3 regions of the Allobrachymonas sp. genome follow, and region 1 is predicted to be linked to each of the others. Evidence: predicted binding sites of a transcription regulator. Region 1 holds the regulator's gene; each other region holds the start of a gene.

Region 1 (10,059 bases):
TTCCCCTGTCGGTGGCGGCGGCCCTGCTCGCCGGAGTGCTGGCGCGGTTTTCCATGCAGGCATTCGCGGCAGCGGGCTCGGCCCCGGTGCTTGTCATCGGCATGCTGCTGGCCTACCTGCTCGGCAAGCGCCTGAGCCCGCGCTATGCGGTGGTGTGGACGCTGGCCGTCGGGGTGGTGCTCGTCGCGCTCGGCGGGCACCTCTCGCTGCACGATCTGCATGCCGACTGGGCGCATCCGGTCTTCACGGCGCCGGTCTTTTCCATGGCAGCCATCACCAGCCTGGCGCTGCCGCTGTTCGTCGTCACCATGGCATCGCAGAACCTGCCGGGCGTGGCAGCCTTTCGTGCCGCCGGGTACGAGCTGCCCACGTCCGTGCTCGTCACCGTCACCGGCATGGTGGGGCTCGCCCTGGCGCCGCTGGGATGCTATGCCATCAATTTCAGCGCCATCACCGCCTCCATCTGCATGGGCGATGAAGCCCATCCCGACCCCGACCGCCGCTACGTCGCCGCCGTGGTGTGGGGGCTGTGGATGCTGCTCATCGGCCTCTTCGGCACCGTGGTCACGGGCCTGCTCATGGCCTTTCCGCACGAGTTCATTGCCGCCATTGCAGGGCTTGCGCTCCTCTCGACCATTGCCAGCAGCCTCGTGACTGCGCTCGACGTGACGCGCCACCGCGATGTGGCCGTCATCACTTTTCTCGTCACCCTCAGCGGGGTGGAGGTGGCTGGCGTGGGTTCGGCCTTCTGGGGCGTGGTGGCCGGGGTGGTGGCGCTCCTGGTGCAGGACTACATGCCCCGCCGCCGCATCTGAACGGCTCTTCGGCCCGGCCCGCGCGGGAGGCATCCGGCATCGCTACAATGGACCATACGTCCAACGAGCAAGAATCGTGCCGAACATGAAACCGTTGTCCTCCGCCTTGCCGGCCCTCGCGCTGGCTGTCGCCTGCCTGGGTCTGGTGCAGACCGCCCACGCCGAGCTGGCCGACCGCGCCAAGCCCCTCAACATCGAGGCCGACGCCATGCGCTACGACGATGCGCACAAGATCACCACCTTCACAGGGCGGGTCGTGGCCACCAAGGGCACCATTGTGCTGCGTGCCGACAAGGTCGAGGTGCGCCAGGATCCGCAGGGCAACCAGTTCATGTACGCCGAAGGCAGCGCGGGCCACCAGGCCTTCATGCGCCAGAAGCGCGAGGGACTCAACGAGTACATCGAGGGCGAGGCCAACCGCATCGAGCGGGACGACAGAACCCAGATCGCGCGCCTCACCGGCAACGCCCGCATGCGCCGCCTCGTGGGCACCCAGCTCGCCGACGAAGTCCGTGGCGACACCATCGTCTACAACGACCTCACCGAGGTCTACAACGTGGCCGGCGGCCCCTCCACCGGCGCCGGGGGCGCTGCCGCAGGGGCCGTGCCGGCCGGCCGGGTGCGCGCCGTCATCAATCCCGTGGGGCAGAGCGGCGGCAAATCCGCCCTGCCCATGCCCGCCACCCGGGCCGCCAGCAAGGGGGCGCGCGCCGCGTCGGCTCCCGTCACCACCCTGCGCTCCAGCGCCACCATCGGAGGCCGCCCATGAGCGATGCCGCTCCCGTATCTGCCCCGGCCGCCGACCTCCGCTGCGAGGGCGGCAGCCAGGGCCGTCCGCCTGCCGACGGCAGCGAACTGTGCGTGCGCCATCTCCAGAAGGCCTATGGCCGCCGCCGCGTCGTCAAGGACGTGTCCCTGAGCGTGCGCAAGGGCGAAGTCGTGGGCCTGCTCGGCCCCAACGGAGCCGGCAAGACCACATCCTTCTACATGATCGTCGGCCTCATCCGGGCCGACGGCGGCGCCATCTCCATCGATGGCCAGCCCGTCGAGGACCTGCCCATCCACCGCCGCTCACGCATGGGCCTGAGCTACCTGCCGCAGGAAGCCTCCATCTTCCGCAAGCTCAACGTCGAGGACAACATCCGCGCCGTGCTGGAGCTCCAGGTCGATGCCCACGGTAAGCCGCTCGACCGCGCCACCATCGACACCCAGCTCGATGCCCTGCTCGCCGACCTGCACATCACCCACCTGCGCGACACCCCCGCGCTCGCACTCTCCGGGGGCGAGCGCCGCCGGGTCGAAATCGCCCGTGCCCTTGCCAGCCAGCCGCGCTTCATCCTGCTCGACGAGCCCTTCGCCGGCATCGACCCCATCGCCGTCATCGAAATCCAGAAGATCATCGCCTTCCTCAAGGCGCGCGGCATCGGCGTGCTCATCACCGACCATAACGTGCGCGAAACCCTGGGCATCTGCGACCACGCCTACATCATCAGCGAAGGGGCCGTGCTCGCCTCGGGCACGCCCGAGCAGATCGTCTCCAACGCCGAAGTGCGCCGTGTCTACCTCGGCGAACACTTCCGCATGTGAGCGGACTCCGTCCATGAGCCGCTTCCCGCTGTACCTTCCGAAGCCGCCCTCCGTGCCATGAAAGCAGGACTGCAGCTGCGCACTGCGCAGAACCTCTCCCTCACGCCGCAACTCCAGCAGTCCATCCGCCTGCTGCAGATCTCCACGCTCGACATGCAGCAGGAGATCGACCAGATGCTGGCCGACAACCCCTTCCTGGAGCAGGACACCAGCGCCGAGGACGCGGCAGCCTCCGAGTCAGAGCCCGACGCTGCTGGCCACGCATCCGGCGATGTCGATGCCACCACCGGCCCCAGCGCAGAGGCAGGCAGTGACGACGGCATGGGCGCCACAGCCGAAGGCGGCTACGACGACCCCGAAGGCGCCGACGCCCCCGACACCAGCGAAGTCCTCTCCAGCGACGCCCCCGACCACACCGACCTCGCCAACGCCCAGACCGACGACTGGAGCGCCGGCTCCACCCGCGACGACAGCCCTGCCACCTCGGGCGACGACGAAGTCCTCTCCAGCAGCAGCGATGGTGACGACGACTGGGACAGCCTGCGCGTGAGCAGCGCCGGCAGCAGCCATGACGACGACGAGGACGAGCCCTCCGCCATCGAGCGCGCCGGCTGCCACGAAAGCCTGCAGGACTGCCTGCACCGCCAGGCCCTGGCCCTGCGCCTCGATACCAGCGAACAGGCCGCGCTGTACTTCCTCATCGAATCCCTCGACGACGACGGTTACCTCGAAGACACCCTCGGCGAACTCGCCCAGAGCCTGCAGGAGCGCAACCCCACCGGCGACCCCGAACGCGACGCCGAGGAGCACGCCGAACTCCTCCACCACCTCACCATGGCCCTGCGCCTGCTTCAGTCGCTCGACCCCGTCGGCGTCGGCGCGCGCGACCTGGCCGAATGCCTGCAGCTCCAGCTGCGTGCCCTCGACATCCCCGACGCCGACACCCCCCGCCTGCTCGCGCGCGAAGTCGCCCTCGACGTCTGCCGCCAGCCGCTCGACTACCTTGCCCGGCGCGACGTGCGCGGCCTCGGCAAGCTGCTGCCCTATTCGGCCGCGCACCTGCGCAGCGCCATGCAGCTCATCGCCACCCTCGAACCCAAGCCCGGCCGCGCCTTTGCCCAGACCGAGCGCAACATCGTCATCCCCGACGTGCTCGTGCGCGCCAACCAGGGCCGCGACGCCGCCAGCCGCCCCTGGAGCGTGCAGCTCAACCCCGCCGTCATGCCCCGCGTGCGCGTGCAGGAGATGTACGCCAGCGCCCTGCGCCACCACAAGGGCGAAGGCATCCAGGCCCTGCAGCAGCGCCTGCAGGAAGCCCGCTGGATGGTCAAGAGCATCCAGCAGCGCTTCGACACCATCCTGCGCGTGAGCACCGCCATCGTCGAGCGCCAGCACCGCTTCTTCGAGCAGGGCGTACTGGCCATGGAACCCCTCGTCCTGCGCGAAATCGCCGACGAACTCGGCCTGCACGAATCCACCGTCAGCCGCGTCACCAGCGCCAAATACATGAGCACCCCCTGGGGCACCTTCGAGCTCAAGTACTTCTTCGCCTCGGGCCTCGCCAGCGAAGACGGCAGCACCACCAGCAGCACCGCCGTGCGCGCCATGATCGGGAAACTCATCGCCGACGAACCCCCCGCCAAGCCCCTCAGCGACAACCGCCTCTGCGAACTCCTCCAGGAACGCGGCGTCCAGTGCGCCCGCCGCACCGTAGCCAAATACCGCGAAGCCCTGCGCATCCCCCCAGCCCATCTGCGCAAGGTGCTGGGGTAGGGAGGCGTCGCATCTGCATGGAACGGGGTGTGGAATGGGGTGCCCCAAAGCCATCAGGCCCAGGCGCCCGGCGCTGCAGCGCATGGCCATCCGACTCTCGCGCCAGAGGGCGACCAGACCAGATCGCTGCCCCTGTGCGCGGCAAGGGCCACCAGCCCCTCCTGCGCGATGCCCTTGAAAGAGCCCTCCACGGTGAACTCCCGGACTGCCTGAAGGATGAGTCGTGTATATCGGGGAGCACATGCGGGAACACATGGTCCCCGCAGAACATTCATCCACTCACTTCGCCACTCTCACCATCACCGCTGCAAAAACCTCCCGTCGCCGGGCAGCCGGAGCGGCAGCACCCCCTGTGCAGGCACGTCCTGCCTGCTCGCTGACACCACCTGTCAGGGACGCTTTCTATACTCGGTGCACCCGTCCCCCCATCCATGCCTCGCCACCGAACCAGAGAGGCGCCTTGGCCCGGAGCAGAGGGACAGACACTCTCAGGGAGCACGACTCATGGCAGACAACGAGCAACTGGCCCGCCGCCTCGGCATCATGCTGGAGCGGCTCTACCAGCGGCAGGCGCTCGACCGGCAGATCCTCGCCGTCGAATTCGGCGTCACCGAGCGCACCATCTACCGCGACCTCCAGCGCCTCGGCGACATCATCCGCCTGCGCGAAGACGGCCTCTACGAGCTGGCCCCCGGCTTTGGCTGCCGCATCGAGCCCCGCCACCTGCAGGCACTCGTCACGCTGCTCGGCTCCGACGGCCTGTTCCCCGAGCACGGCACCCGGTTCCTGCTCCCCCTGCTCGACGGAGACCGCGCCCGCAGCTACCTGGTCAAGGGCCCAGCCTACGAGCACGAGCGCGCCAGCAACCGCGCCTTCCAGACCCTCGACGACGCCATCCGTGACCGCCTGCAGTGCCACATCGTCTACGCAGACAAGGCCCGCACCATTGCCCCCTACCGCCTCGTCAACCAGCACGGCATCTGGTACCTGGTGGCCATGGATGCCGGTGTGCTCAAAACCTTCACCCTGCAGCGCTGCACCCACCTGGCCGTCACCGCCACCCCCTATCTTCCCGACCCCGCCATCGATGCCGAAATCACCCACGCCGACAGCATCTGGTTCGGCCCCAAGACCCTCGTCACCCTGCGTGTCACCGGCATGGCCATGTACTACTTCCGCCGGCGCGACCTCGTCCCTTCCCAGACCACCGTCGAAGAAGCCGACGACCACCTCCTCATCCGCACCGAAATCCGCAACCCCGAGCAAATCCTCCCCATCGTCCGCTACTGGATTCCGCACGTGCGCATCGTCTCCCCCGCCGACTACGCCACCCGCCTGCACCGCACCCTGACGCACTACCTCGACCTGGAGACACAGGCAGGCGCCACACCAGCCTGAACCCGTCGCGCGGCGACTCCTGCGCCCTGACGGAGGCTTGCTTCCGGTCCACCGCCGCCCCCTACCTCATCACCTCTGCACATCTGCTCCATGGGATTCCTGCTTGCCCTTCTTGTCGGCCTCGTAGTGGTCGGCGCTGCACTGGCCCTGCTGTGGTGGATCGTGCAGTGGGTCGTGATTCTGGCCGTGGCGGCGCTGGGCGTGCTCCTGAGCGTGGCCGCAGTCGTCCTCGGAGCCGTGGCCGTGGGCTGCGGACTCATCTACGTCACCACCTGGCTCGGCCTGTCTTCCTGGCTGGGAGACGCGCATCCCGTCCTGGTCCTGCTGGGCACCGTCACAGTCGGCACCCTCCTGTGCGCCGCACTGGCATGGGGTGTCCATGCACTGTGGAGCCGCTGGAGCCGCGACCGTTAAAAAGCAAGGCCTGGAACAGTTTATCTAGGCCGTGTTCACATTAGCCAGATGGATGCACTGCGAGTTGCAGAAATACGTTGAAGCGTGTGGCGAGTTTGTCGTAGCGGATTGTCAGTCAGCGGAATTGCTTGAGACGATTGAAGAAGCGCTCCACCAGATTTCTGGCTTTGTAGCGATGCCAATCGACCGCACGTCGTGTCTTGCGACTGCTGCGCGGGGGAATGATCGCTTGCGCCCCCTGCCTTCGATCCTCTGAACCAGGCTATCGCTGTCGTAGCCCTTGTCGGCAATGATGGCTCGGCCTCAAAATGCTCGATCAACGCTGCTGCTTGTGTGACATCGCCCACTTGCCCAGCAGTCAGGATCAAACGGATCGGATTGGCCAGAGCATCGACACAGGCGTGGATCTTGGTGGTCAGCCCGCCACGGGAGCGTCCGATGGCTTGGTCCTGATGCGTACCGTTTTTTCCGTGCCCCGGCAGCGTGCTGATGCGTACGAACAATCGTGGCGTCGATGAACAACACTTCAAGATCCGCATCGCCTTGCAGGGCGCGCGCAATGCGATCCCAGATTACGCCGGCCTCCCACCGTGCAAAGCGCACGTAGGCAGAGTGCCACTTGCCGAACTCCGTGGGTATGTCCCGGGGCCACAAAATAGGATGTAGCATAAAATGGCTAATGTGAATAGCCTATAAGCATAATTTTTGACAGGCATGTTGAACGGACTCACTTCATCTTTTATTCTTTCATTCGGTAATTTATTTTGACGTTATAACTATTCCTGCATTAGCTCAATTCCGTCTCGAGGTGATCATGAGTTGTGTATAATGCATGCATACCGTGGTATTTTTGTGTGAAGAAGTGTCTAAGTAATTTTGGAGATTAAAATGGGATTTTGGTCATCTGTTGGAAATGTTGCGAAAAGTGTTGCTGGCAGAGTGGAGGCTGCGGGGCAAGAAGCAAATGTGATTGCCGAGGACTATCGTCAAGAAGATGATGATTATTTGAAGCGGAAGCTGAGGAGTGGAAAGGCTACGGAAAAAATGGCGGCTGCTAAGGTTTTGAAAGAACGTGGCTACGGAAATCAAGGGTGAAAGGTATGTTCTAGGAAGGTCTGCTAAACCCCGGCCGCAGCGTGAGTTGATGCGCCCGATTTCAGATGACGGCGATTTCAGCCTCACGAGGCCGGGTTGAAGGCCTATTTCGCTCCGATTCGCGGCCCTCTGACCACACTGGGACGCGCTCATCCTCGCATCTTCTGCAACAACGCGCGCCGTACCATCCACAGGTTCGACAGTGCAAACAGCGTGTGCAGCTACGCCGTGTTCTTTGCCAGTCCACGGTAGCGCACCTTCACATGCCCGAACTGGCGCTTGATCACCCGGAACGGGTGTTCAACCTTGGCCCGGATGCGCGCCTTGGCCTGCTCCAACTGGTCCATGATCGCGCCCATCGGCGTGTGCCTGTCGAGCAGCTTGCGCTTGCCCGCTCGCATGGTCACATGCCAGTTGACGTTGATGCCTTGGGTTTCTTCGCGCTTGCTCACACCTTGGTAGCCCGCGTCGGCAAAGATGTCCGCTTCTTCTTCGTGCACCAGCGCATGCGCCTGCGTCACGTCGCTGATGTTGGCCGCGGTGCCCGCCACCGTATGCATCAGGCCCGAATCGGCATCGACACCGATGTGCGCTTTCATCCCGAAGTGCCACTGGTTGCCCTTCTTGGTCTGGTGCATCTCGGGGTCGCGCTCGCCGCTGCTGTTCTTTGTTGAGCTCGGTGCAGCGATCAGCGTGGCCCTCTTCAAGAGCAACCCCTGGCGTTGACGGTGGCAAGGATCTGCAAGTTCAGGTTGTGGGGTTCGAGCAGGTGGCGGAACCGAAGAATGGTGCTCTCGTCGGGCAGCTTGTCTTTCCCCACATCCAGGCCCGCAAACTCGCGCAACATCGGCGTGTCGTACAGCGCTTCTTCCATGGCAGAGTCCGAGAGATTGAACCACTGCTGCAGAAAGTGAATGCGCAATATGGTCTCGATGGCAAACGGTGGGCGTCCGCCTCGGGCTCCAGGTGTCGGTGCGTGCGGCACGATCAGCGACACCAGCTCGGCCCAGGGCACCACGAGGTTCATCTCATTGAGGAACTCGCGCTTACGCGTCCTCTTGGTCTTGCGCTCAAATCCGCTCTCGCCCAGGCTCATTTGCTTCATGCCATGACTGTCTCATATCGGGCTGCGGGCACTGGGGTTCTGCAGACCGTCTTAAGAGCGTGTTCACGATCCAGTAGCAGATTCAGAGGGCGGTCTCCAATCCGAAGTGCAACACTGCCCAAAACGGGTAATGTACGCATATGGAATCGATATGCAAACATTTGCAGGCTGAAGAACGGGGGACACTGGCATCGCTGCGCCAGCAAGGCTGGAGCATGCGAGCCATCACCCACGCGCTGGAGGAGCCGATCGGCGTGGTCAGATTCCAGAGATGGTCAGCATCCATGTTCGCCCGCCCGAGGTCAGTGACCGTGTGATGCCGGGGCACTGGGAGGGGGATTTGATCAAGGGTGCGGGCAACCAGTCTTCTGTGGGGGTACTGGTGGCAGCGCACGACGCGCCTGGTGCTGTTGTGCAAGATGGCGAACGCTACGGCCGAGTCGGCGCTGGCGGCATTTACTGCCAAGCTCAATGCGGTGGCAGCGCCGCTGCGCCAGACGCTGACCTACGATCAGGGCAAGGAGATGGCACGCCACAAGGAGCTGGCGCAAGCCACTGGCATGCGGGTGTACTTCTGCGATCCGCACAGCCCCTGGAAAAAGGGCTGCTGTGAGAACAGCAATGGGCTGCTGCGTCAGTTTCTGCCCAAGGGCACAGACCTGAGTGTGCATGACCAGGAGGCCCTGGATTCGATTGCGGACTTGATGAACAACCGCCCCAGACAGACGCTCGACTGGCGCTCGCCCTACCAGGCCTTCGCGCAGTGCATGGCTGCTTTGGAGGACAGAAACTCCTCTGCCATTCATTGAATATCAACCTGCAGTTTTGCACTTCGGATTGGAGACCGCCCAGGCATCGCTGCTCCAGCAAGGCTGGAGCATGCGAGTCATCGCCCAACTGCAAGGGCGTAACCCAGCACCATCAGCCGAGAGCTGTGGACCGCACTGGGGCGTGGAGGCCAGTTGGTTTAAGTCAGACGGTCGCAACTGGACTTGCTGCGTGTATGGCCGGGTTTCCCGGAGGTTTCTGGAAAGAAATGCAGCAATGCAGATCAATGCGCCTTGCCGTATTGGCGGTGCCAGCTCTCCAGTTGTTTGAGCAGCGAATGGCCATGGGGGCCGATTACATCGCTGACCACGAGGCAGGAGGAAGGGGTGGGGCGCTGCAGCACCACTGTGGCGTGTTGGGGGTGGGACTGATGATTCAGCATGAAGGAATACATCATGAGGACTTTGGCTTCCGTGCGGGTGTTGCTGAGGGTCGTGAAGGAGACGGGCTGCCCGATGGTGCCGTCCTGGGCATCGATCCAGGGGTCTGCTTCAATGGCGCAGATTTCGCCCTGCTTGCAGATGTATTCCTGTGTCAGGGCGGCAAACAGGCGCGGGGTGATGGCCTGCCTGATTTTTGCAGGATTGCTGTTATAAAAATCAGCGTGATGGGTGTAGAACGCTTGGGCTATGGCAGCCGGATTGTCGCTGGGGCATGCGGCCGTGGCACTGCCCGATGCAAGGGCTGCCGCCAGGAGCCATGCGGCTTTGGAGTGGAAAAGGGACGACATGTGGGTGCTATGTATCAATGAGAGGATGTCTCTGCAGAGAACGAGGTGTCCCCGAGTGCGGATGGCGCGATTCAGGGGCAGGTGGTGATGGGATGGTGAGGGAGGATGGTCGACCCTGCTGCCCGGCAGGGATCTTCACGCGATGTGCGGCGGGGTCGATCCCAGAATGGCTTTTTTGGCGACTTCATAGCAGTCGTCGACGTGGGAGTTGCCCACGTACTTCATGGCTCCAAAGCTGATGGCGCCGGCAATGGCCTGTCCGGCGAAGGGGATCCACTTGGTCACCTGCTTGGTGGCCAGTCGCAGGGATACTT
Region 2 (10,059 bases), 170 kb from region 1:
CACCCGCCTTGGGTTCTGCGAACTTGGCGCCGCCTGCATTGGCCATGTAGACCATGGCGCGGTGCACTTCGTCATCGCTCAGCGAGCTGCCACCCTTGGGAGGCATCACGCCCTTGCTGCCCTTGAAGCCTTCGAGGGCATGCTTGAGCAGCACGCTCTCCCCCTGGGCGATGCGGGGGCCCCATTCGGCGGCGTCGCCGAACTTGGGAGCGCCTGCGGCGCCGGTGCCGTGACAGGCCGCGCAGACAGCCTTGTAGGCCTCTTCGCCGGTCTTGGGAGCGCCGCCGCCCGCGTCGGTGATCTGCAGGCTCACGTCACCCACCTTCTGGAGGCGACGGTTGGCGGCCATTTGGGCAGCAGGGCTATTCATGTTGTAACCGGACCCCGCATACTTGGCGAAGTACAGTGCGGTACCGAGGGCTCCCACCAGGACGGCGAAGGTCAGCCCCGACACGACCGCCAGCTGACGGTTCTTGACGATCTCGGGAACTTGGTACGAATCAGAAGCGTTGTCGCCCATGGTGATCCTCTGTTTTTGGAATTGAAAAAATCTGAAACAAGTGGTCTGTCGCGATTATAGACACGGGCGGCCGTAAAAACACCTACAATTGCCGGCTGCACGCCACAAAGCCCTGCACCGCTCGCGGTGGGGCGTCTGTGTGTCGTCCGTGCGGCTGTAGCTCAGTGGATAGAGTATTGGCCTCCGAAGCCAAGGGTCGTGGGTTCGATCCCCGCCAGCCGCACCACCCCCTTTTCCCCGTTTCCGGCACGAGCCGGGCTGCGCACGCCAACCCTTCGGTTGGCGTTTTTCATGGGCGCATGACAGCCGGTACCGTGCTCAGAGGGCCGCTTCGAGAATGCTCCGGCTGATGGCGGGCGTGATGTCGCGGCGTTCGCCCAGGCGGGTCATGCCGTGCTTTTCGAGCTGGGCCACGAGCGGATCGATGGCGGAGGCGTCGAGCTGGTAGGCCGACAGGTGCGTGGGCACCTCCAGCGACTCGAAGAACGCCCGGGTCCGCGCGAGGGCGGCGTCGATGCGCTCCTCTTCGCTGCCCTCGCGCAGATCCCACACCCGCTCGGCGTACTGCAGCAGCTTGAGGCGCTTGGCGTCGCGACGGACCTGCAGGAGGGCCGGCAGCACCACGGCCAGCGTGCGGCCATGGTCGATGCCGTGCAGGGCGGTGAGCTCGTGGCCAATCATGTGGGTGGCCCAGTCCTGCGGCACGCCAGCCCCGATGAGGCCATTGAGCGCCAGAGTGGCAGTCCACATGAAGTTGGCACGGATGGCGTAGTTCTGCGGCTCGCTCAGGGCCCGGGGCCCGATGTCGACCAGGGTGCGCAGCAGCCCCTCGGCCAGGCGGTCCTGCACCATGGCGTCGGCCGGGTAGGTGAGGTACTGCTCCATGATGTGCACATAGGCATCCACGATGCCGTTGGCCACCTGCCGCAGCGGCAGCGTGTAGGTGCGGGTGGGGTCGAGCACCGAGAACCGGGGGAAGGTGTGCGGGCTCATGAAGCCGAGCTTGTCGTGGGTGGCGCGCCGCGTGATGACGCCCCCGGAGTTCATCTCGGAGCCGGTGGCCGGCAGCGTGAGCACGGTGCCCAGCGGCAGCGCGCGGGTGATGGAGCGGCCATGCGTCTGCAGGATGGTCCAGGCATCCTCTTCGGGGGGCAGCAAGGCAGCGGCCGCGACGAACTTGGTGCCGTCGATGACCGACCCGCCGCCCACCGCGAGCAGGAAGTCGATGCGCCGCTCGCGCACCTCGGCCACGGCACGCATCAGGGTTTCGAAGGACGGGTTGGGCTCGATGCCGGCGAACTCGTGCACGGTACGGGTGCCGCCCTCGGCCAGTGCGGCACGAACCTGGTCGAGCGTGCCGTTGCGCGTCACGCTGCCGCCTCCGTAGAGCACCAGCACCTGGGCGGCGGGCGGCACGAGGGTGGAGAGCTGCGCGATGGTGCCCTCGCCGAACACGATGCGGGTGGGGTTCTGGAAATCGAAGTTCTGCATGATGATGATCGCTCCTGTACGAATCCTGGTTCAGGGGAAGACAAGGCTGCCTGTCCGACGGCCCATTGTGCGGCGCCCCCGCGCGGCCTGCACGCCTGGGGCAGGATGCCCCGCTGCCATGGGGGAATCCGGCGTAGGGGGCGTGTCCTGCAAGAGTCCGCAGGGTTCCCGGCGAACGAGGTGTTTCGCCTACTACACTAGGACGCCGGAATCCTTCTTTTTACCGCGTTGCCCCCACCATGCCCGCAGACATCCAGACCCTGTACGCCGCCCCCGAAAGGCGCCCGAGCCTGCACAGATCGCCCACGGGCAGGAGCAGGCATATCCCGATCCATGACTATCCGGTGCACTTCAGCGGCACGGGGAGCGAATACTTCCGCATCTGGATCGTGAATCTGCTGCTGGTGATCGTGACCTTCGGGATCTACTGGCCGTGGGCGCGCCGGCGCAAGCTGCAGTATCTCTACCACTGCACGTGGGTGGACGGGCATGCCTTCGACTTTCACGGCAATCCGCGCTCGATGCTGCGCGGCTCGCTGCTCGCAGGGGTGCTGCTGGCGGTGTACGGCATGGGCAACCGCGTGGCGGGCGGCGCGTCCGCCGTGCTCATTGCCCTGCTGATGGTGGCGCTGTTTCCGCCGCTGTTCCGGGGCTCGCAGCGCTTCCGGCTTGCCAACACCAGCTGGCGTGGCCTGCGCTTCCATTTCACCGGCACCACGGGCGAGGCCTACCGGGCCCTGCTGGTACCGCTGCTGTGGCTGCTGCTGCCCGGGCCGCTGCTGGCCTGGGGCCTGGACATCGACCTCTCGCAGCTCGACCGGCGCGGCACGCTGCGCACCGGCACGCATGCTGTGGTCTACCAGGCCTGGATGCTGGGCTCGGGGGTGCTGTTCTCGCTGGCGCTGCCCTATTTCTACTGGCGCTACAAGCGCTACCAGCAGGGCCACATCCGCTATGGGCAGGAGGAAATGGAATACCGCGCCACGGCTGCCGACTACTACCGCCTGCTGGCGTCGGGAGTGGGCGTTTTCGTGGCCCTGTTTCTGGCAGGGCTGCTGCTGGTGGCGGGGGGTGCGGCCCTCAAGCGGCTGGTCTTTGGCTCGGGCCATGCCAGCTTCGGCATGATGCTGGCCCTGTCGCTGCTCGGGAGCATTGCCGGCTTTCTCCTTGCGCTGCTGGTGGGGCGGCACTGGTTCAAGGTGCGGCTCTACAACCTGCAGTGGTCGCGCACGGGCAACCGCCATCTGCGGCTGCGGACCACGCTCTCGCTGGGCCGCTACCTGCTGCTGCAGTTCAAGAACTACCTCCTGATCGGCCTGACGCTCGGGCTGTACTGGCCCTATGCCGTGATGGCCACGCGCCGGCTGGTGCTCGAATCCACGGTGCTGCGGGCCCGCATGCCGCTCGAACGCCTGCACGGGTCCAGCCGCGACGGCGACAACGACGCCATGGGGGACGCCGCCATGGAGTTCGTGAACTTCGATTTCGGTCTCTGAAGAAGGGCACGCCGTGGTCATGCCCGCTCCAGCCCCCTTGCCCCCCGATGCAGCTCCCGGCAGGACGGAAGACACCGTGCGGGTGTTCTGGTTCGACGGCCAGCACGCGCAGGGCCGCCCCGCACGGCTGCGCCTCGAAGAAGAGAGCGTGCAGGTGCTCGATGCCGTGACAGGCCGTGTGCTGACCGCCTGCCCGGCGCGACAGGCCCGGTGGACCGAGCGCACACAGGGCGGCACCCGCACGGTCACGCTGGCCGACGGCAGCAGCGCCGAATCGCTCGACCGCGCGGCCTGGGATGCCTGGGCTGCCACCCACCTGCAGGCCGTGCGTCCCGAGTCGCTGGTGGTGCGCGCGCAGCAAAGCGGGCGACGCACCCTGCTGGCGCTGCTGGTGCTGGGAGTGCTGCTGCTGGCTGCCTACCGCTGGGGGCTGCCCCTGATGGCCCGCGGCGTGGTGACGCTGATTCCGCCACGCATCGACGCCATGGTGGGCGACTCGGCCCTGCAGAGCGTCGAAGGACAGCTGCTGGCCCCGAGCCGTCTGCCCGCGGCACGGCAGGCAGCGCTGACGCAGCGGCTGCAGGCGGGCATGGCTGCGCTGGCGCCTGCGAGTGGGGCCCGGCCGACTTACCGGCTCCTGTTTCGCAGCGCACCGCGCATGGGCCCCAATGCCTTTGCGCTGCCCGGCGGCACCATCGTGCTGCTCGACGAACTGGTGACCACGGCAGGCAACGACGACGACATGGTGCTGGGCGTGCTCGGCCACGAAATGGGCCATGTGGTGCACCGCGACGGCATGCGCCAGCTGGTGCAGACCTCCGCACTGGGAGTGGTGGCAGCGGCCGCGTTCGGGGACTATGCGAGCTTTGTGACCATGGCGCCGGTGCTGCTGCTCAACATGGGATATTCGCGCGGTGCCGAGCACCAGGCCGATGTGTATTCCGTGCGCTTCATGCGGGCAGCAGGCATTTCGCCGCAGGCCATGGTGCGGTTCTTCGAGCGCATGCAGGCCCTGTCGCACGAGAAGGGGGCGGCCTCGCGCCCGTCGCGGCTGGGCATCGCGTTTTCGAGCCATCCGGCCACGGTCGACCGCATTGCCTTCTTCCAGGCGGCGGCGCGGGGAGCGCAGCCGTAGGCGCGCCACTGTGGCCGGAGGGTAGCGATATCCGTCTGTTTCCGTCCACGCGACGGGCGGACTATGATTGCCGGTTGCCTTCTGTTTTTTCCGGCACTCAGCCCGCCGGCCCCGCCGCATGCCTGCCAAGAAAACCTCTTCCCCGTCTGCTTCCGTTTCCGCCCCTGCCGCCACCGACTCGGGGACCGCACGGCCCGCAGCCCTGCGTGCGCCGCATGCACTCACGCACATCAGTGTGCGGGGGGCGCGCACGCACAACCTGCGCGACATCGACCTCGACATTCCGCGCCACGCCCTGGTGGTGATCACGGGGCTGTCGGGCTCGGGCAAGTCGAGCCTGGCCTTCGACACGCTCTATGCCGAAGGGCAGCGGCGCTATGTGGAGAGCCTGTCGACCTATGCGCGGCAGTTCCTCCAGCTCATGGACAAGCCCGACGTGGACCTGATCGAGGGGCTGTCTCCTGCGATTTCCATCGAGCAGAAGGCGACCAGCCACAACCCGCGCTCGACCGTGGGCACGGTCACCGAGATCCATGACTACCTGCGGCTGCTGTTTGCCCGTGCGGGCACGCCCTACTGCCCGGATCACCACCTGCCGCTGCAGGCGCAGACGGTGAGCCAGATGGTCGATGCCGTGCTCGGCCTGCCCGAAGACATGCGCGTGATGGTGCTCGCGCCGGTGGCACGCGAGCGCAAGGGCGAATTCGCCGATCTGTTCGAGCAGATGCAGGCGCAGGGCTATGTGCGCTTTCGCGTCGACGGCGAGATCGTGGACAGCGAGCGCATTCCCGCGCTGGTCAAGACCGAGAAACACGACATCGACGTGGTGGTGGACCGGCTCAAGGTACGGGCCGACGCCCGCCAGCGGCTGGCCGAGAGCTTCGAGGCTGCGCTGCGCCTGGCGGATGGCCGCGCCATCGCCATGGAAATGGACAGCGGCCGCGAGCACGCCTACCACGCGCGGTATGCCTGTCCGGTGTGCAACTACAGCCTCTCGGAGCTCGAACCGCGCCTGTTCTCGTTCAACTCGCCCGTGGGGGCCTGTCCGGCCTGCGACGGCATCGGCTCGGTGGAGGTGTTCGACCCCGAGCGCGTGGTGGCCTTTCCGAGCCTGAGCCTGGCCAGCGGGGCCATCCGGGGCTGGGACCGGCGCAATCCGCATTACTTCCCGCTGCTCGACAGCGTGTGCCGGCACTACGGCGCCGATGTGGAGGCGCCCTTCGAGTCGCTTCCGGAACGGGTGCGGCAGGTGGTGCTCTACGGCTCTGGCGAGGAGGCCATCGCCTTCACCTACCAGGCCGAAGGCCGGGGCGGCAAGGCGCGCGAAGTGGTGAAGGAGCATCCCTTCGAGGGGGTGATCCCGAACATGGAGCGGCGCTTCCGCGAAACCGATTCGGCCGTGGTGCGCGAAGATCTGGCCCGCTACCGGCAGATCCAGCCCTGTCCCGCCTGCCACGGCACACGCCTGCGCCGCGAGGCGCGCCACGTGTACGTGGGCGAGGGCGAACAGCGCCGCGCGATTTACGAAATCAGCCGGGCCACGCTGGGCGATGCGCTCGCCTACTTCCGCACCCTGCAGTGGCAGGGCGCCAAGGCCGAGATCGCTGCCAAGGTGGTGCGCGAGATCGCCAACCGGCTCGGCTTTCTCAACGACGTGGGGCTCAACTACCTGAGCCTCGACCGCAGCGCGGAGACGCTCTCGGGCGGCGAGGCCCAGCGCATCCGGCTCGCCTCGCAGATCGGCTCGGGGCTCACGGGCGTCATGTATGTGCTCGACGAGCCCAGCATCGGCCTGCACCAGCGCGACAACGACCGCCTCATCGTCACGCTGCAGCATCTGCGCGATCTGGGCAACAGCGTGCTCGTGGTGGAGCACGACGAGGACATGATTCGCGCCGCCGACTGGGTGGTGGACATGGGCCCCGGGGCGGGCGTGCACGGCGGCCGCGTGATGGCACAGGGCACCGTGGACGACCTGCTCGCCTCGCCCGACTCGCTCACCGGCCGCTATCTGGCGGGCACCCTGCGCATCGAAGTGCCCGCGCACCGGGTGGCCTGGCTGCCGGAGCGGGCCGCCAGCGCGCCCGTGCCGGCCCGGAAGACGCCCCGCTTTGCCTCTGCCCGGCCTGCCGGCGGCAGCGGCAGGGACACCGACAGTGCCGCCGAGACCGCGGACACCCCCGCTGCGGGCCCCCATGCCGGCCTGCAGAAAATCACCATCGTCGGCGCGCACGGACACAACCTGCACGAAGTCACGGTGGACATTCCGGTCGGCCTCATGACCTGCGTGACCGGCGTGTCCGGCTCGGGCAAGTCCACCCTGGTCAACGACACCCTCTATGCCGCAGCGGCCCAGACCATCCACCGCGCGCACACCGAGCCCGCCCCGCACGAGGCCATCGAGGGGCTGGAGCAGTTCGACAAGGTCATCAACGTCGACCAGAGCCCCATCGGGCGCACCCCGCGCAGCAACCCGGCCACCTACACCGGCCTGTTCACCGCCATCCGCGAGCTCATGGCCGAGGTGCCCATGGCGCGCGAGCGCGGCTACGGGCCGGGGCGCTTCTCGTTCAACGTGGCGGGGGGCCGCTGCGAGGCCTGCCAGGGCGACGGCATGGTGAAGGTGGAAATGCACTTTCTGCCCGACGTGTACGTGCCCTGCGACGTCTGCCACGGCAAGCGCTACAACCGCGAGACGCTGGAGGTGCAGTACAAGGGCCGCAACATCGCCGACATTCTGGACATGACGGTGGAGGAGGCCTATGCCTTCCTGGGCGCGGTGCCCACCATCGCGCGCAAGCTGCAGACGCTGCTGGACGTGGGCCTGTCCTACATCCGGCTCGGGCAGAGTGCCACCACCCTCTCGGGCGGCGAGGCCCAGCGCGTCAAGCTCGCCTTCGAGCTCTCGCGCCGCGACACCGGCCACACGCTCTACATCCTCGACGAGCCCACCACGGGCCTGCACTTTGCCGACATTGCGCTGCTGCTCAGGGTGCTGCACCAGCTGCGCGATGCAGGCAACACCATCGTGATCATCGAGCACAACCTCGACGTCATCAAGACCGCCGACTGGATCATCGACATGGGCCCCGAAGGCGGGGCAGGTGGCGGCACCGTGGTGGCGCAGGGCACGCCCGAGCAGGTCGCCGCAGTGCCCGAGAGCCACACCGGCCGCTATCTGGGGCGGCTGCTGCGCTCCCGCGCCTGAACGGCGCTTGCGCTTTTGCGTTCGCCCCCACGCTCACCCTGAACGCTCCCCCGCAGCGCCTCTGCGGGTTTCCCCTCGAAACTGGCATGCAATCTGCATGTATGGCCTCACCCTGAGCCCATCGGTGGGCTCAGGGCGGAAAAACGCCCTGTTTTTCCGCCATGGCGCACCGGATTCGCCCCCATGCGGGCACCGCCGGTGCATCGAATCCGGCGCGATGCCCCATTCCGATCCAGAGGAGAACCCCAAGATGTCGTATCTGTCACCCACCGAATTCGTCACCAAGATGGTGGACGCGGGCGAATCCAAGATCTTCATGTCCACGCGCGACACGCTGATCCGCGCCTTCATGGCCGGTGCCATCCTGGCCCTGGCCGCCTGCTTTGCCGTGACCATCAACGTCCAGACCGGCCAGCCCCTGCTGGGCGCGGTGCTGTTCCCGGTGGGCTTCTGCATCCTGTACCTGCTCGGCTTCGACCTGCTCACGGGCGTGTTCACCCTGGCGCCGCTCGCGCTGCTCGACCGCCGCCCCGGCGTGACGCTCGGCGGCGTGCTGCGCAACTGGGGGCTGGTGTTCGTGGGCAACTTCGCGGGCGCCCTGCTCGTGGCGCTGATCATGGCCATCATCTTCACCTACGGCTTCACCACGCCCCCGTCCATCGTGGGCCAGAAGATCGGCGGCATCGGCGAAGGCCGCACGCTGGGCTACGCCGCCCACGGCGCAGCCGGCATGCTGACGCTGTTCCTGCGCGCCGTGCTGTGCAACTGGATGGTCTCCACCGGCGTGGTGGGCGCCATGCTCTCGACCCATGTGTCGGGCAAGGTCATCGCCATGTGGATGCCGATCATGGTGTTCTTCTACATGGGCTTCGAGCACTCGGTGGTGAACATGTTCCTGTTCCCGTCCGGCCTGATGATGGGCGGCAAGTTCTCGGTGGCCGACTACATGATCTGGAACGAAATCCCCACCGCGCTGGGCAATCTGGTGGGCGGCATCACCTTTGTGGGGCTGACGCTGTACTCCACCCATGTGCGCACGGCCCCCAAGCGCGTGGCCTGAACCGCCTCCGCCGTCTGCATGCCTGACTGATCCACGGACGCCGACCGCGCGGCAGGGCACCGAACCAGCCCCTCGCTGCCGCGCGGCCACTCCCACAGGCCCACACACATGACTGCCGCCACCGCACCTCCCGCGCTGCTGCGCGTCTCGGTGGGCCAGTGCACCGAGGCAGGCCGCAAGCCGCTCAACCAGGACAGCGTGGGCGCCCGCATCGCGCAGGGCGCCCTGCTGGAGCGCAAGGGCGTGGCCTGCGCGGTGGCTGACGGCATCAGCAGCAGCCCCGTGAGCCACCTGGCCAGCGAGACCGCCGTCACGGGATTCCTGGCCGACTACTACAGCACCCCCGACACCTGGAGCGTCCAGACCTCGGCCGAACGGGTGCTGGTGGCCCTGAACGCATGGCTCCATGCGCAGAGCCGCGCCGGGGAATTCCGCTACGAGCGCGACAAGGGCCATGTCTGCACCTTCAGCGCCCTGGTGCTGCGCTCGGCCACGGCCCACCTCTTCCATGTGGGCGACAGCCGCATCTACCGCCTGAGCGCCGACGGCCTGGAGCAGCTCACGCAGGACCATCGCGTCACCGTATCGGCCGAAGAAAGCTACCTGGGCCGCGCCCTCGGGGCCGACTCGCAGGTGCGCATCGACTACCTGGCCCTGCCCCTGTCGGCGGGCGACATCTACCTGCTGGCCACCGACGGTGCCTATGCCCACCTGAGCGAAGCCGACATCCGGCAGACGCTGGCCGCCTGTGCCGGTGATCTGCAGGAAGCCGCCCAGCGCCTCGTGCAGCAGGCACTGGACGCAGGCAGCACCGACAACCTGAGCCTGCAGCTCGTGCGGGTGGATGCCCTGCCCGCCCCCGATGCCCCCGACCGGCAGCAGCAGCGCCTGACCCTGCCCGTTCCGGAGCTCAAGTCCGGCCTGCGCCTGGACGGCTATCGGCTGGTGCGCCCGCTGCACGTGACCAGCCGCAGCCACCTGTTTCTGGCAGAGGACGAAGCCACCGGCTGCCGCGTGGCGATCAAGGCCCCCTCGGTGGAGATGCGCGAGAACGCCGCCTTTCTGGAACGGCTGCAGCTGGAGGAATGGGTGGCCCGCCGCATCCACGACCCCCATGTGGTCGGGGCCGCCTTTCCCGAGCGCCGTCGC
Region 3 (10,059 bases), on a different contig from region 1:
GAACACGACGCCATTGCCACGATGGGCATAGTAGGGATGCATCCAGGTATAGCCCGGACGCGGGGCACTGGCCCAGTGGCCGCGCGCCCAGACCCACTGGTTCTGCCAGGTCCAGTAGCCGCCGATCCAGATGGCGCCGATGAAGGGCATGGGGGGCGGGGTTTCGACCAGAACCGGCGGCGGGTCGTAGGGAATGAGCAGCGGGTCGGGCTGGACGACCCCGACATCGCTCCAGACACCGCTGTCGATCGTGGCGTAGGGCAGGGGCGCAACGCAGGCAAGAGGTCAGCAGGGTGAGACCGGTGAGCAGCAGGGCGGCGGGCCCGCGGAGGGCGCGCGCAGGGGCAGCGGAAGGACGGATCGGGAGGATGGCAGTCATGGGATGTTCGTCGGAAGATGGAAATGAGTGTGTAAGGGCAGATCACATGGCGGCTGCAAAGTTCAGCGGCAGGTGTGACAGCGTGTATGGGGGCGCCGGCGCCCGGCTTGGGGCAAGGTGGACGGCGCCAGGCGGTTCAGGGAAGCTTAAGAGGCATGCGGCAAGGTGAACATGGATACGGGAACTTCGGGGTCGGGATGCACTCTATCTGTGCGTGAGGACCACGGAGTCCGGAACTTTTTTGCGAGGACAGAATGAAGAATATCAAGATGGGGTGGTGGCTGGTGCTGCTGGTGCCTGCGGGATTGTGGTTCATGGCCGATACGCTGTGGGTGCAGCCGTTCAGGTATTTCCCGTTCAGGGAGGTCTTTATCCAGTTCACCGGCGTGGTGGCCATGGCGGTGATGAGCGTGGGCATGGTGCTGGCGACCCGTCCGCGGTGGCTGGAGGCCCGGCTCAATGGGCTTGACAAGATGTACCGCCTGCACAAATGGCTGGGGATCACGGCGCTGGTGGTGTCGGTGGTGCACTGGTGGATGTCCAAGGGGACGAAGTGGATGGTGGACTGGGGCTGGCTGGAGCGCCCCGCACGCCGTGGCCCCCGAGGCGGCGGAGAAGGGGCGGCACAGGCGGTTGTGACGCTGGAGCAGTGGCTCAACACGCAGCGCCATCTGGCCGAATCGATGGGAGAGTGGGCCTTCTATGGGGCTGTGGTGCTGATGGTTCTGGCGCTCGTGAAGTGGTTCCCCTACCGGCTGTTTGCCAAGACACACCGCTTGCTGGCCGTGGCCTATCTGGTGCTGGCCTTTCATACGGTGGTGCTGCTCAAGTATGCCTACTGGTCCCAGCCGGTGGGATGGCTGATGGCCGTCCTGACTGCGGCCGGAGTGGTGGCTGCCCTGATGGTGCTGCTGGGGCGCGTGGGGGCCGGGCGCAAGGTGTCTGGCGAGATCCTGGAGGTGCATCGCCTGCCTGCATTGCGCGTGGTGCGCACCACACTGCGGCTTGCTTCCGGATGGCCGGGGCATGAAGCAGGGCAGTTTGCCTTTGTGACCACGCATCGTGCGGAAGGGGCGCATCCGTACACGATCGCGTCGCAGTGGGATCCCGCCACGCGGGAAATCACGTTCATCACCAAGGCGCTGGGCGATTACACCGCCACTCTGCCGCAGGCGCTGCAGCCCGGCATGCCGGCCACGGTGGAAGGGCCGTATGGGTGCTTTACCTTCAATGACGATGCTCCCCGCCAGATCTGGGTGGGAGGGGGCATCGGCATCACGCCCTTTGTGGCGCGGCTCAAGGAAATGGCGCAGGAGCGGGCTCAGGGTGCCCATGCGCCCGAGGTGGATCTGTTCCACACCACAACGGAACTCGACCCCGAGGCGCTCGCGCTGCTGGAGGCCGATGCGGCTGCAGCAGGGGTGCACCTGCATGTGCTGGTCGATGCGCGTGATGGACGCCTGACGGGCGAACGCCTGCGTGCGGCCGTGCCGGAATGGCGCACGGCCAGTGTCTGGTTCTGCGGCCCGGCAGGATTCGGCACGGCGCTGCGGACCGATCTGCTGGCGCAGGGATTGCCGGCAGGGCGCTTCCATCAGGAGCTGTTTGCCATGCGCTGAAAGGGGCGGCGTTGCGGCCCATGGGAGGGCTGGGCGCTTCCGGCCCTCCCCTACAATGGGGCGCCATGTCTGCTTCTTCCGATGAATCCCTGCGGGGCGATGTTCTCCCTGTCCCCGCGCCTGCCGGTTCGGCTGCGCCGTCTGCCGCGCATGCCTGGTGGCTGGCGGCCCGGCCCTACACCCTGACCGTGACCCTTTCGCCGGTAGTGGCAGGGTGCATGCTGGCCTGGCTGCAGACAGGACGTCTGCACGGGCTGCTGGCGTTGGTGACGCTGCTGGCGGCCATGTGCATCCAGATCGGCACCAATCTGCTCAACGATGTGGGCGACTACGAGAAGGGGGCCGACCAGCCCGATCGACTGGGGCCTCCGCGGGCGGTGGCCAGTGGCTGGCTGCCAGCTGCCGCCGTGAGGCGTGCGGGATTTCTGGCGATGGGGGGCGCATTCCTGCTTGGCATCGTGCTGGCAGGAGTGGGGGGCTGGCCCATCGTGGCGACAGGGTTGCTGGCACTGGTGTGTGGCTGGGCCTATACCTCGGGGCCGCGTCCGATTGCCTATGGACCGTGGGGGGAAGTGTTCGTCTGGTGCTTCTTTGGCCTGGCGGCAGTGGGGGGTACCTTCTGGCTGCAGGCCGGCGTGCCCACAGCCCGTGTCTGGTGGATGGGGCATGCGATGGGAGCCTTTGCGGCGGCAGTCATGCTGGTCAACAACACCCGCGACCGTGCGACCGATGTGCGGGCGGGCAAGCGCACGCTGGCGGTGCGGCTGGGTCTGCCGGCCAGCCGACTTCTGTATGCAGGGGCGATGCTGTTTCCGTTTGTGATTCTGCCGCTGATCGGGCCGGCAGCGAATTCGCCCTGGATGGCTCTGCCGCTGGTGATGCTCGTGCCTGCGCTCAGGCAGGTGACCGATGTTGTGCGCCACGCGCCAGGCAAGGGCTACAACCGGGTTCTGACGCGCACCGGGATGGTGCAGCTGGGATTTGTGCTGACCTGGGCCGCAGCGCAGGGGCTTGCCGGCGCGGCAGCCTGAGTGGTGCATCTGCCCCCAGGGGGGTGCCGATGGCCGTGCATGGAGCAGGGGGGAGCCAGCTAGGCACGGCCCTGCAGCCCCAGGGGGTGCAGCTGGCATGTGTATTGCTTGACTGACCAGACAGGGCCCCGTTTTCCTCATGGCGCCGGCCTTCCATGCCTCGGCGCCCATGAGGAAGACAGGCCCCTTTCGTGATGCACGATTCGCAGGGAAGCCTTCCGTTCGCACGAGAATGAGCGGAACTTCCATTTCCAGGACCGTGTCTCCCCTGTTCGGGAGCGCGGGCCGATGATCCAGCAGGGCACAGCCATGTCGATACACGCCGCACTTCACCACGTCACCCACTACCGGTACGACCGCCTGGTGCAGCTCGGACCGCAGGTGGTGCGCCTGCGGCCAGCCCCCCACAGCCGCAGTCGCATCCTTTCCTACAGCCTCAAGGTCGAGCCGGCCCAGCATTTCATCAACTGGCAGCAGGATCCGTTCGCCAACTACCAGGCGCGCCTGATGTTCCCGGAGCCCACGCAGGAGTTCAAGGTCACGGTGGATCTGGTGGCGGAAATGGCGGTGTTCAATCCGTTCGATTTCTTCCTGGAGCCCGAGGCCGAGCAGATTCCGTTTGCCTATGGCGAGCTGGAGCAGCAGGAGCTGGCGCCCTATCTGGCGGCAGACCCGCTCACGCCGCTGCTGGAGAAGTATCTGGCAGGCGTGGACCGCAGCGCCACGCCGACGGTGGACTTTCTGGTGGCGCTCAACCAGCGGGTGCATCAGGATGTGCGCTATCTCATCCGCATGGAACCCGGCGTGCAGACGCCGGAGGAGACCCTGGGCAAGGCCAGCGGGTCCTGCCGCGACTCGGCATGGCTGCTGGTGCAGCTGCTGCGCCATCTGGGGCTGGCGGCGCGCTTCGTGTCCGGCTACCTGATCCAGCTCAAGCCCGATGTGAAGTCGCTCGACGGCCCCAGCGGCACCGACCATGACTTCACCGACCTGCACGCCTGGTGCGAGGTCTACCTGCCGGGGGCCGGCTGGGTGGGGCTCGATGCCACCTCGGGACTGTTTGCGGGCGAAGGGCACATTCCGCTGGCCTGCACGCCCCAGCCCGGGGGGGCCGCGCCCATCGAGGGACTGGTCGATCCCTGCGAGGTGACCTTCAGCCACGAGATGTCGGTGTCCCGCATTCTGGAAACCCCCCGCGTCACGCTGCCGTATTCGGATGCGCAGTGGGAGCGCGTGCTCGCCCTGGGTGATGCCGTGGATGCTTCCTTGCAGGAGGGGGATGTACGCCTCACCATGGGGGGTGAGCCGACTTTCGTGTCCATCGACGACCGCGACGCGCCAGAGTGGAACACCACAGCGCTCGGGCCGCGCAAGCGGGAACGGGCCATCGAGCTGCTGCACCGTCTGCGCGACCAGTATGGTCAAGGGGGCTTCCTGCACTGTGGGCAGGGCAAGTGGTATCCGGGCGAGCAGCTGCCGCGGTGGGCCCTCTCGGCCCTGTGGCGCACCGACGGCGAGCCCGTGTGGCACAACCCGGCCCGTCTGGCCGATGAGCGCACGCCCCAGCACTACACCCAGGAAGATGCCGACCGCTTCATCCGCCAGCTGGCCGAGGAGCTGGGCATCACCGACAGCCACGTCATGCCAGCGCTGGAGGACACCTGGTATCACCTGTGGCGCGAGCAGCGTCTGCCCAGCAACGTCACGCCGCAGGATGCGCGGCTCGACGACAGTCTGGAGCGTGCCCGGCTGGGCCGCGTGTTCGGACAGGGCCTCGCACGGCCTGTGGGCTACGTGCTGCCTCTGCAGGCAGTCTCCGAAGTGGGCACCTACGCCGAGCTGACGGCCGAGCATGCCCCCCGCTGGGCCACCAGCCCCTGGCATCTGCGCGAAGGGCAGCTCTATCTGCTTCCGGGCGACTCCCCGGTGGGGCTGCGTCTGCCGCTCGACCGGCTGCCCTGGGTGGCCGCCGATGACCGCGCGGTGCCCGTGCCGGTCGATCCCTTCGAGCCGCGCGAGGAGCTCGACAGCACCGGTGCCGACCAGCCCGCACAGGACCGCCCGGGCGCGCAGGCACGCGCTGCCGCAGGCAGGGACGCGGCCGCCTGCCAGAAGGAGGGGGCCGCTGCAAGGCACCACCGTCGCGAAAGCGAGAATCTCGCCGGTGGCGGCATGGTGGGCATGCACGAGGACGCGGATGACGACGGCATGGCCAGCGGGCAGCTGCGCGAGCGCAAGCCGCGGCTGTACGAATCGGCACCGTGGATCGTGCGCACCGCCCTGTGCGTGGAGGCGCGCGACACGCGGCGCACCACGGGCATCGTCGATCCCAAGGATCCCTCCAAGGGCTATCAGGCGCTGTATGTGTTCATGCCCCCGGTCGTGCGGCTGGAGGATTACCTCGACCTGGTGGCCGCCATCGAGCGCACCGCCGAGGCGCTCGATGTGGCCGTGGTGCTCGAAGGCTATCTGCCGCCCCGCGATCCCCGTCTGACCATGCTGCAGGTCACGCCCGACCCCGGAGTGATCGAGGTCAACATCCAGCCTGCCCGCACCTGGCGCGAGATCGTGTCGCGTACCGAGTTCCTGTACGACGCGGCCTTCCACTGCCGGCTCTCCGCCGAGAAGTTCATGACGGACGGACGGCATACCGGCACGGGCGGTGGCAATCACTTCGTGATGGGCGGCGCCACGCCTGACGAGAGCCCCTTCCTGCGCCGGCCCGACGTGCTGGCCAGCCTGCTGTCCTATTGGCACAACCACCCCAGTCTTTCCTATCTGTTCAGCGGGCTCTTCATTGGCCCGACCAGTCAGGCCCCCCGGGTGGACGAGGCACGCAACGACCAGCTCTACGAGCTCGAAATCGCCCTGGCCGAAATCCACGGGGCACAGGCCAAGTACGGCGAACAGATGCAGCCCTGGCTGGTCGACCGCAGCCTGCGCAACATCCTGATCGACGTCACGGGCAACACCCATCGCAGCGAGTTCTGCATCGACAAGCTCTACTCGCCCGATTCCAGCACCGGCCGTCTGGGGCTGCTGGAGCTGCGTGCCTTCGAGATGCCGCCCCATGCCCGCATGAGCGTGGTGCAGCAGCTGCTGATGCGTGCGCTCATTGCCCGGTTCTGGCGTGAGCCCTACCGCGCTCCCCTGACGCGCTGGGGCACCGAGCTGCACGACCGCTTCATGCTGCCCACCTTTGTGCAGGCCGACTTTGCCGATGTCATGTCCGAGCTGCGTGCCGCTGGATTCGCGTTCGAGGATGCGTGGTTCGCTCCGCATTTCGAGTTCCGTTTCCCTCACATCGGGGACATGGAGGCCGACGGCGTCACGCTTACCCTGCGCAGCGCGCTGGAGCCCTGGCACGTCATGGGCGAAGAAAGCGGCGGGGGGGGCACCGTGCGCTATGTGGATTCTTCGCTGGAACGGCTGGAGGTCGAGGTGCGGGGCTTCAACCCGGCCCGCCACACCATCACCTGCAACGGCGTGCCGGTGCCCCTGCAGCCCACCGGCAAGGCCGGGGTGCTGGTGGCCGGGGTGCGCTACAAGGCCTGGAATCCGCCGTCCGCCCTGCACCCCAGCATTGGGGTGCATGCTCCCCTGACCTTCGATGTGGTCGACACCTGGATGGGGCGCTCGCTCGGCGGCTGTTCCTACCATGTGGCCCATCCGGGTGGACGCAACTACGCGACGCTGCCCGTCAACGCCTACGAGGCGGAAAGCCGCCGGCTGGCGCGCTTTTTCCGGCTCGGCCATACGCCTGGCACCTTGGATCTGGCCCGCAACGCGCTGCCCACCAGCAATTCCATGCTGGCAGACCGTGAATTTCCGTTCACTCTGGATCTGCGCCGCCATCCTGCGGCTTCCAGATACTGAGCCGGAAGCGGACAATCCGGGACGTGTCCTTCGTGCTTTCTTCCTCCTCTCCGCCCGGCCTGGTGCCGGCGTCTCCCCCTGTCTGCGCTCCCGGCAGCGTGCTGCGCTTCAGCGAGCTGCTGGGGCAGGCGCGCTGCGAGGGGGGGCGGCTGGATCTGCCCGGCCTGCGGCAGGAGGATCTGGCGCCGGCGTGGCGCGACTTCTGGCGCCATACGCGGCCCGATCCCGCCGCGCTCGACGCACGCCTGCAGGGGCTGCGTCGCCAGATCCGCGAGGACGATGTCAGCTACAACGTCTACGCCGGTGACGGCGATGTGCAGCGCCCGTGGGCCGTCGACCTGTTTCCGCTGCTCATCGGCGCGGCCGATTGGGCCCACATCCGCCAGGGCGTGCTGCAGCAGGTGCGGGTGCTCGAGCACATCCTGGCCGATGTCTATGGCCCCCAGCATCTGCTGCGCGAGGGGCTGCTGCCGCCTGCGCTGGTGCAGGGGCACCCCGACTACCTGCCCTGCATGCACGGTGTCACGCCGGTGGGCGGGCGGAGGCTGCACATTGCCGCCTTCGATCTGGCACGGGGGCCGGAGGGCGGCTGGTGGATCGTTTCCCAGCGGCTGCAGGCCCCTTCGGGGCTGGGGTATCTGCTGGAGAACCGCCACGCCGTCTCGCACCAGTTCCCGCAGGCCTTCGACGGCATGCACGTGCGGCGGCTTGCAGGGGCCTATCGCAGCCTCATGGCCAGCCTGCGGCAGGCGAGCCCTGCCGGCGAGGATGCGCACATTGCCCTGCTCACCCCCGGGCCCTACAACGAAACCTATTTCGAGCATGCCTATCTGGCGCGCTATCTGGGCATCTCGCTCGTGGAGGGCAGCGACCTCACGGTGCGCGACCGCCGGCTCTACCTCAAGACCCTGCAGGGCCTCGAACGGGTCGATGTGCTCATCAAGCGCATGGACGACCAGTTCCTCGACCCTCTGGAGCTGCGCCCCGATTCGCAGCTGGGCGTGCCCGGTCTGCTGGAGGCGCTCCGTGCCGGCCATGTGCTCATGGCCAATGCGCCGGGGGCCGGGTTTCTGGAGTCCGGGGCGCTGCTCGGCTTCCTGCCCGCGCTGGCCCGTCGCCTCATCGGTGAGGAGCTGGCGCTGCCTGCCCTGCCGACCTGGTGGTGCGGCGAGGCAGCCGCACGCGAACAGGCCCTGGGGCTCATCGACGGCTGCGTCATCAAGCCGACCTATCCGGCGCCGTATCCGGGCGCACCGGCACGCCAGCACTTCGACACGGCACTCACGCGCTGGCTTACTACGGCCCAGCGTGCGGAGTGGGTGAACCGCATCCGTGCCCAGGCCGATGAGTGCACCGTGCAGCGCTATCTGCCCGCTTCGGGCGTACCCATCTGGCGCCCTGCAGCCGGGGCACAGGCGGGGGCAGGCGAGCTGCTGGAGCGCCCCGCCATCGTGCGCGTGTTTGCCCTCTCCAACGGGGCGGACAGCTGGCGGGTGCTGCCCGGAGGCATGGCCCGGCTCGCCAGCGAGGGCGGGGAGCTGTCCTCGATGCGCTGGGGCGGCTCCAGCGCGGATGTGTGGGTGCTCTCCAGCCAGCAGCAGGAGATGCAGGGCATGGCGCCCCGCCCGGTCGTCCGGACCCTGGCTGCGCGCGGTGCGCCGGTGCGCAACGTCACCAGTCGGGCGGCAGACAACCTGTTCTGGATGGGGCGCTACACCGAGCGCATCGAGAACAATGCCCGCCTCATCCAGCTCATTCTCAATACCCTGACCGGCGAGGAGCAGGCTTCGCACCCGCTGCGGGGCTGGCTCGATGCGCTCGCCCGCGCACAAGGGCTGGTGCCACCGGGCACGCCCGGGCTGGTGGAGGATCGACAGGCCTTTGTCCATGCCCTCATCACCGGCATGGCCGGGCAGGACGGCCTGTGCTCGCTGGCCTTCAACCTGCAGTCGCTGCGGCATGCGGCCTCGCAGGTGCGCGACCGGCTTGCGCTGGAGCACTGGGCCGAAATCCGCTCGCTGCAGGAAACCTTTGCCCTCGAAAGCCGTGCCCTGGCCGCCCAGCCTGTGCCCTCGTGGGCCGATGCGCAGGAGCTGCTGCGCGACCTCATGCGGCGGCTCTCCGGCATCATCGGCGCCCAGCTCGACCGCATGATGCGCGACAACGGCTGGCGGCTGCTCTCGATCGGCCGCTTCATCGAGCGGGCCGGCTTTCTGTGCGAGGCCTTTGATCTGGCCTTTTCCACCCGCGCCGTGGAGGATGATGACGGCTTCGAGGCCCTGCTGGTTCTGTGCGACAGCACCATCTCGTTCCATGCGCGCTACCAGCAGAGCCATGATCTGGCCGCGCTGCTGGAGCTGCTGGTGCACAGCCGCGAGAACCCGCGTGCCCTGGGGTGGGTCATGCAGTCGCTCTCGGGGCGGCTGGCCCGCCTGCAGGAAGGCAATCCGCCCGATCTGGAGGATCTGGCTCTGCACCTGCCCGAGCCGGGGAATGTCGATCCCGCCATGCTCGCCCAGGCCGATGCCCAGGGGCACCGGGCAGCCCTGCATGCGCTGCTGCAGGAGGTGCGCCGTGCCATGGGGGAACTCTCGCAGGCGCTCACGGTGCGGCACTTCACCCATACGCGCCAGGTGCGGCTCAGTCTGGGGGCATGATCCATGAAGCTGCGCATCACCCATGACACCCGCTATCTCTACGAGCACATGGTCGATGGCGCACTGCATCAGGCGCATCTGCGGCCCGTGGCCACTCCGCTGCAGACGACGCTCCTGCACGCGCTCGACGTCGATCCCGCGCCTGCCTGGATCGAGCATCGGCAGGATCTTTTCGGCAATGGGGTGGACTGGTTCGCCATCGACCATCCCCATGACCATCTGGGTGTGCGCTCTGTCAGCGACGTGTGCACCACGGCACCGCCACCCGCCTTCAGCACCGTGGCCTGGGAGGCTGTGCGCGAGCGCTTCGTGTACCGACAGGGAGCCCCCTACGATCCGGCCAGCCAGTACGTGTACCCTTCGGTGCATGTGCGCACCCGTCCCGAATTCATCGACTATGCCAGTCCCTCGTTCACGCCGGGGCGTGCGCTGGTGGAGGCAGCCTGCCACCTCACGGCCCGCATTCACCATGAGTTCAGCTATCGCGCCGGCAGCAC

What was found. Region 1 encodes sigma-54, which starts transcription at its own class of promoters, with help from an activator protein. Its sites were predicted from a motif close to TGGCANGNAANCTGCTTT; they were not measured.
Region 2: a site for sigma-54 is predicted at 7,933-7,950, ahead of ACE3P9_RS03745 (formate/nitrite transporter family protein). Genes of this name have one in related genera too.
Region 3: a site for sigma-54 is predicted at 3,123-3,140, ahead of ACE3P9_RS05050 (DUF2126 domain-containing protein). Genes of this name have one in related genera too.

Annotation. Positions count from the first base shown of each region.
Region 1 covers NZ_JAYRLV010000002.1:91,891-101,949, reverse strand. Annotated here, with positions in the region: gene ACE3P9_RS02970 (benzoate/H(+) symporter BenE family transporter) at 1-815, shown strand, start outside; gene lptA (lipopolysaccharide transport periplasmic protein LptA) at 901-1,584, shown strand; gene lptB (LPS export ABC transporter ATP-binding protein) at 1,581-2,402, shown strand; gene rpoN (RNA polymerase factor sigma-54) at 2,460-4,175, shown strand; gene ACE3P9_RS02950 (helix-turn-helix transcriptional regulator) at 4,680-5,573, shown strand; gene ACE3P9_RS02945 (hypothetical protein) at 5,664-5,987, shown strand; gene ACE3P9_RS02940 (hypothetical protein) at 6,023-6,490, opposite strand; gene ACE3P9_RS02935 (hypothetical protein) at 6,876-7,082, shown strand; partial or broken gene ACE3P9_RS02930 (IS5 family transposase) at 7,232-8,187, opposite strand; partial or broken gene ACE3P9_RS02925 (IS30 family transposase) at 8,408-8,996, shown strand; gene ACE3P9_RS02920 (hypothetical protein) at 9,239-9,745, opposite strand; gene ACE3P9_RS02915 (hypothetical protein) at 9,881-10,059, opposite strand, start outside.
Region 2 covers NZ_JAYRLV010000002.1:263,761-273,819, forward strand. Annotated here, with positions in the region: gene ACE3P9_RS03715 (cytochrome c5 family protein) at 1-520, opposite strand, end outside; tRNA gene ACE3P9_RS03720 (tRNA-Arg) at 671-746, shown strand; gene ACE3P9_RS03725 (iron-containing alcohol dehydrogenase) at 839-2,011, opposite strand; gene ACE3P9_RS03730 (YjgN family protein) at 2,251-3,507, shown strand; gene ACE3P9_RS03735 (M48 family metallopeptidase) at 3,527-4,642, shown strand; gene uvrA (excinuclease ABC subunit UvrA) at 4,761-7,850, shown strand; gene ACE3P9_RS03745 (formate/nitrite transporter family protein) at 8,101-8,910, shown strand; gene ACE3P9_RS03750 (protein kinase) at 9,019-10,059, shown strand, end outside.
Region 3 covers NZ_JAYRLV010000004.1:40,097-50,155, forward strand. Annotated here, with positions in the region: gene ACE3P9_RS05035 (hypothetical protein) at 1-150, opposite strand, end outside; gene ACE3P9_RS05040 (ferric reductase-like transmembrane domain-containing protein) at 634-1,998, shown strand; gene menA (1,4-dihydroxy-2-naphthoate octaprenyltransferase) at 2,064-3,029, shown strand; gene ACE3P9_RS05050 (DUF2126 domain-containing protein) at 3,339-6,905, shown strand; gene ACE3P9_RS05055 (circularly permuted type 2 ATP-grasp protein) at 6,929-9,562, shown strand; gene ACE3P9_RS05060 (transglutaminase N-terminal domain-containing protein) at 9,566-10,059, shown strand, end outside.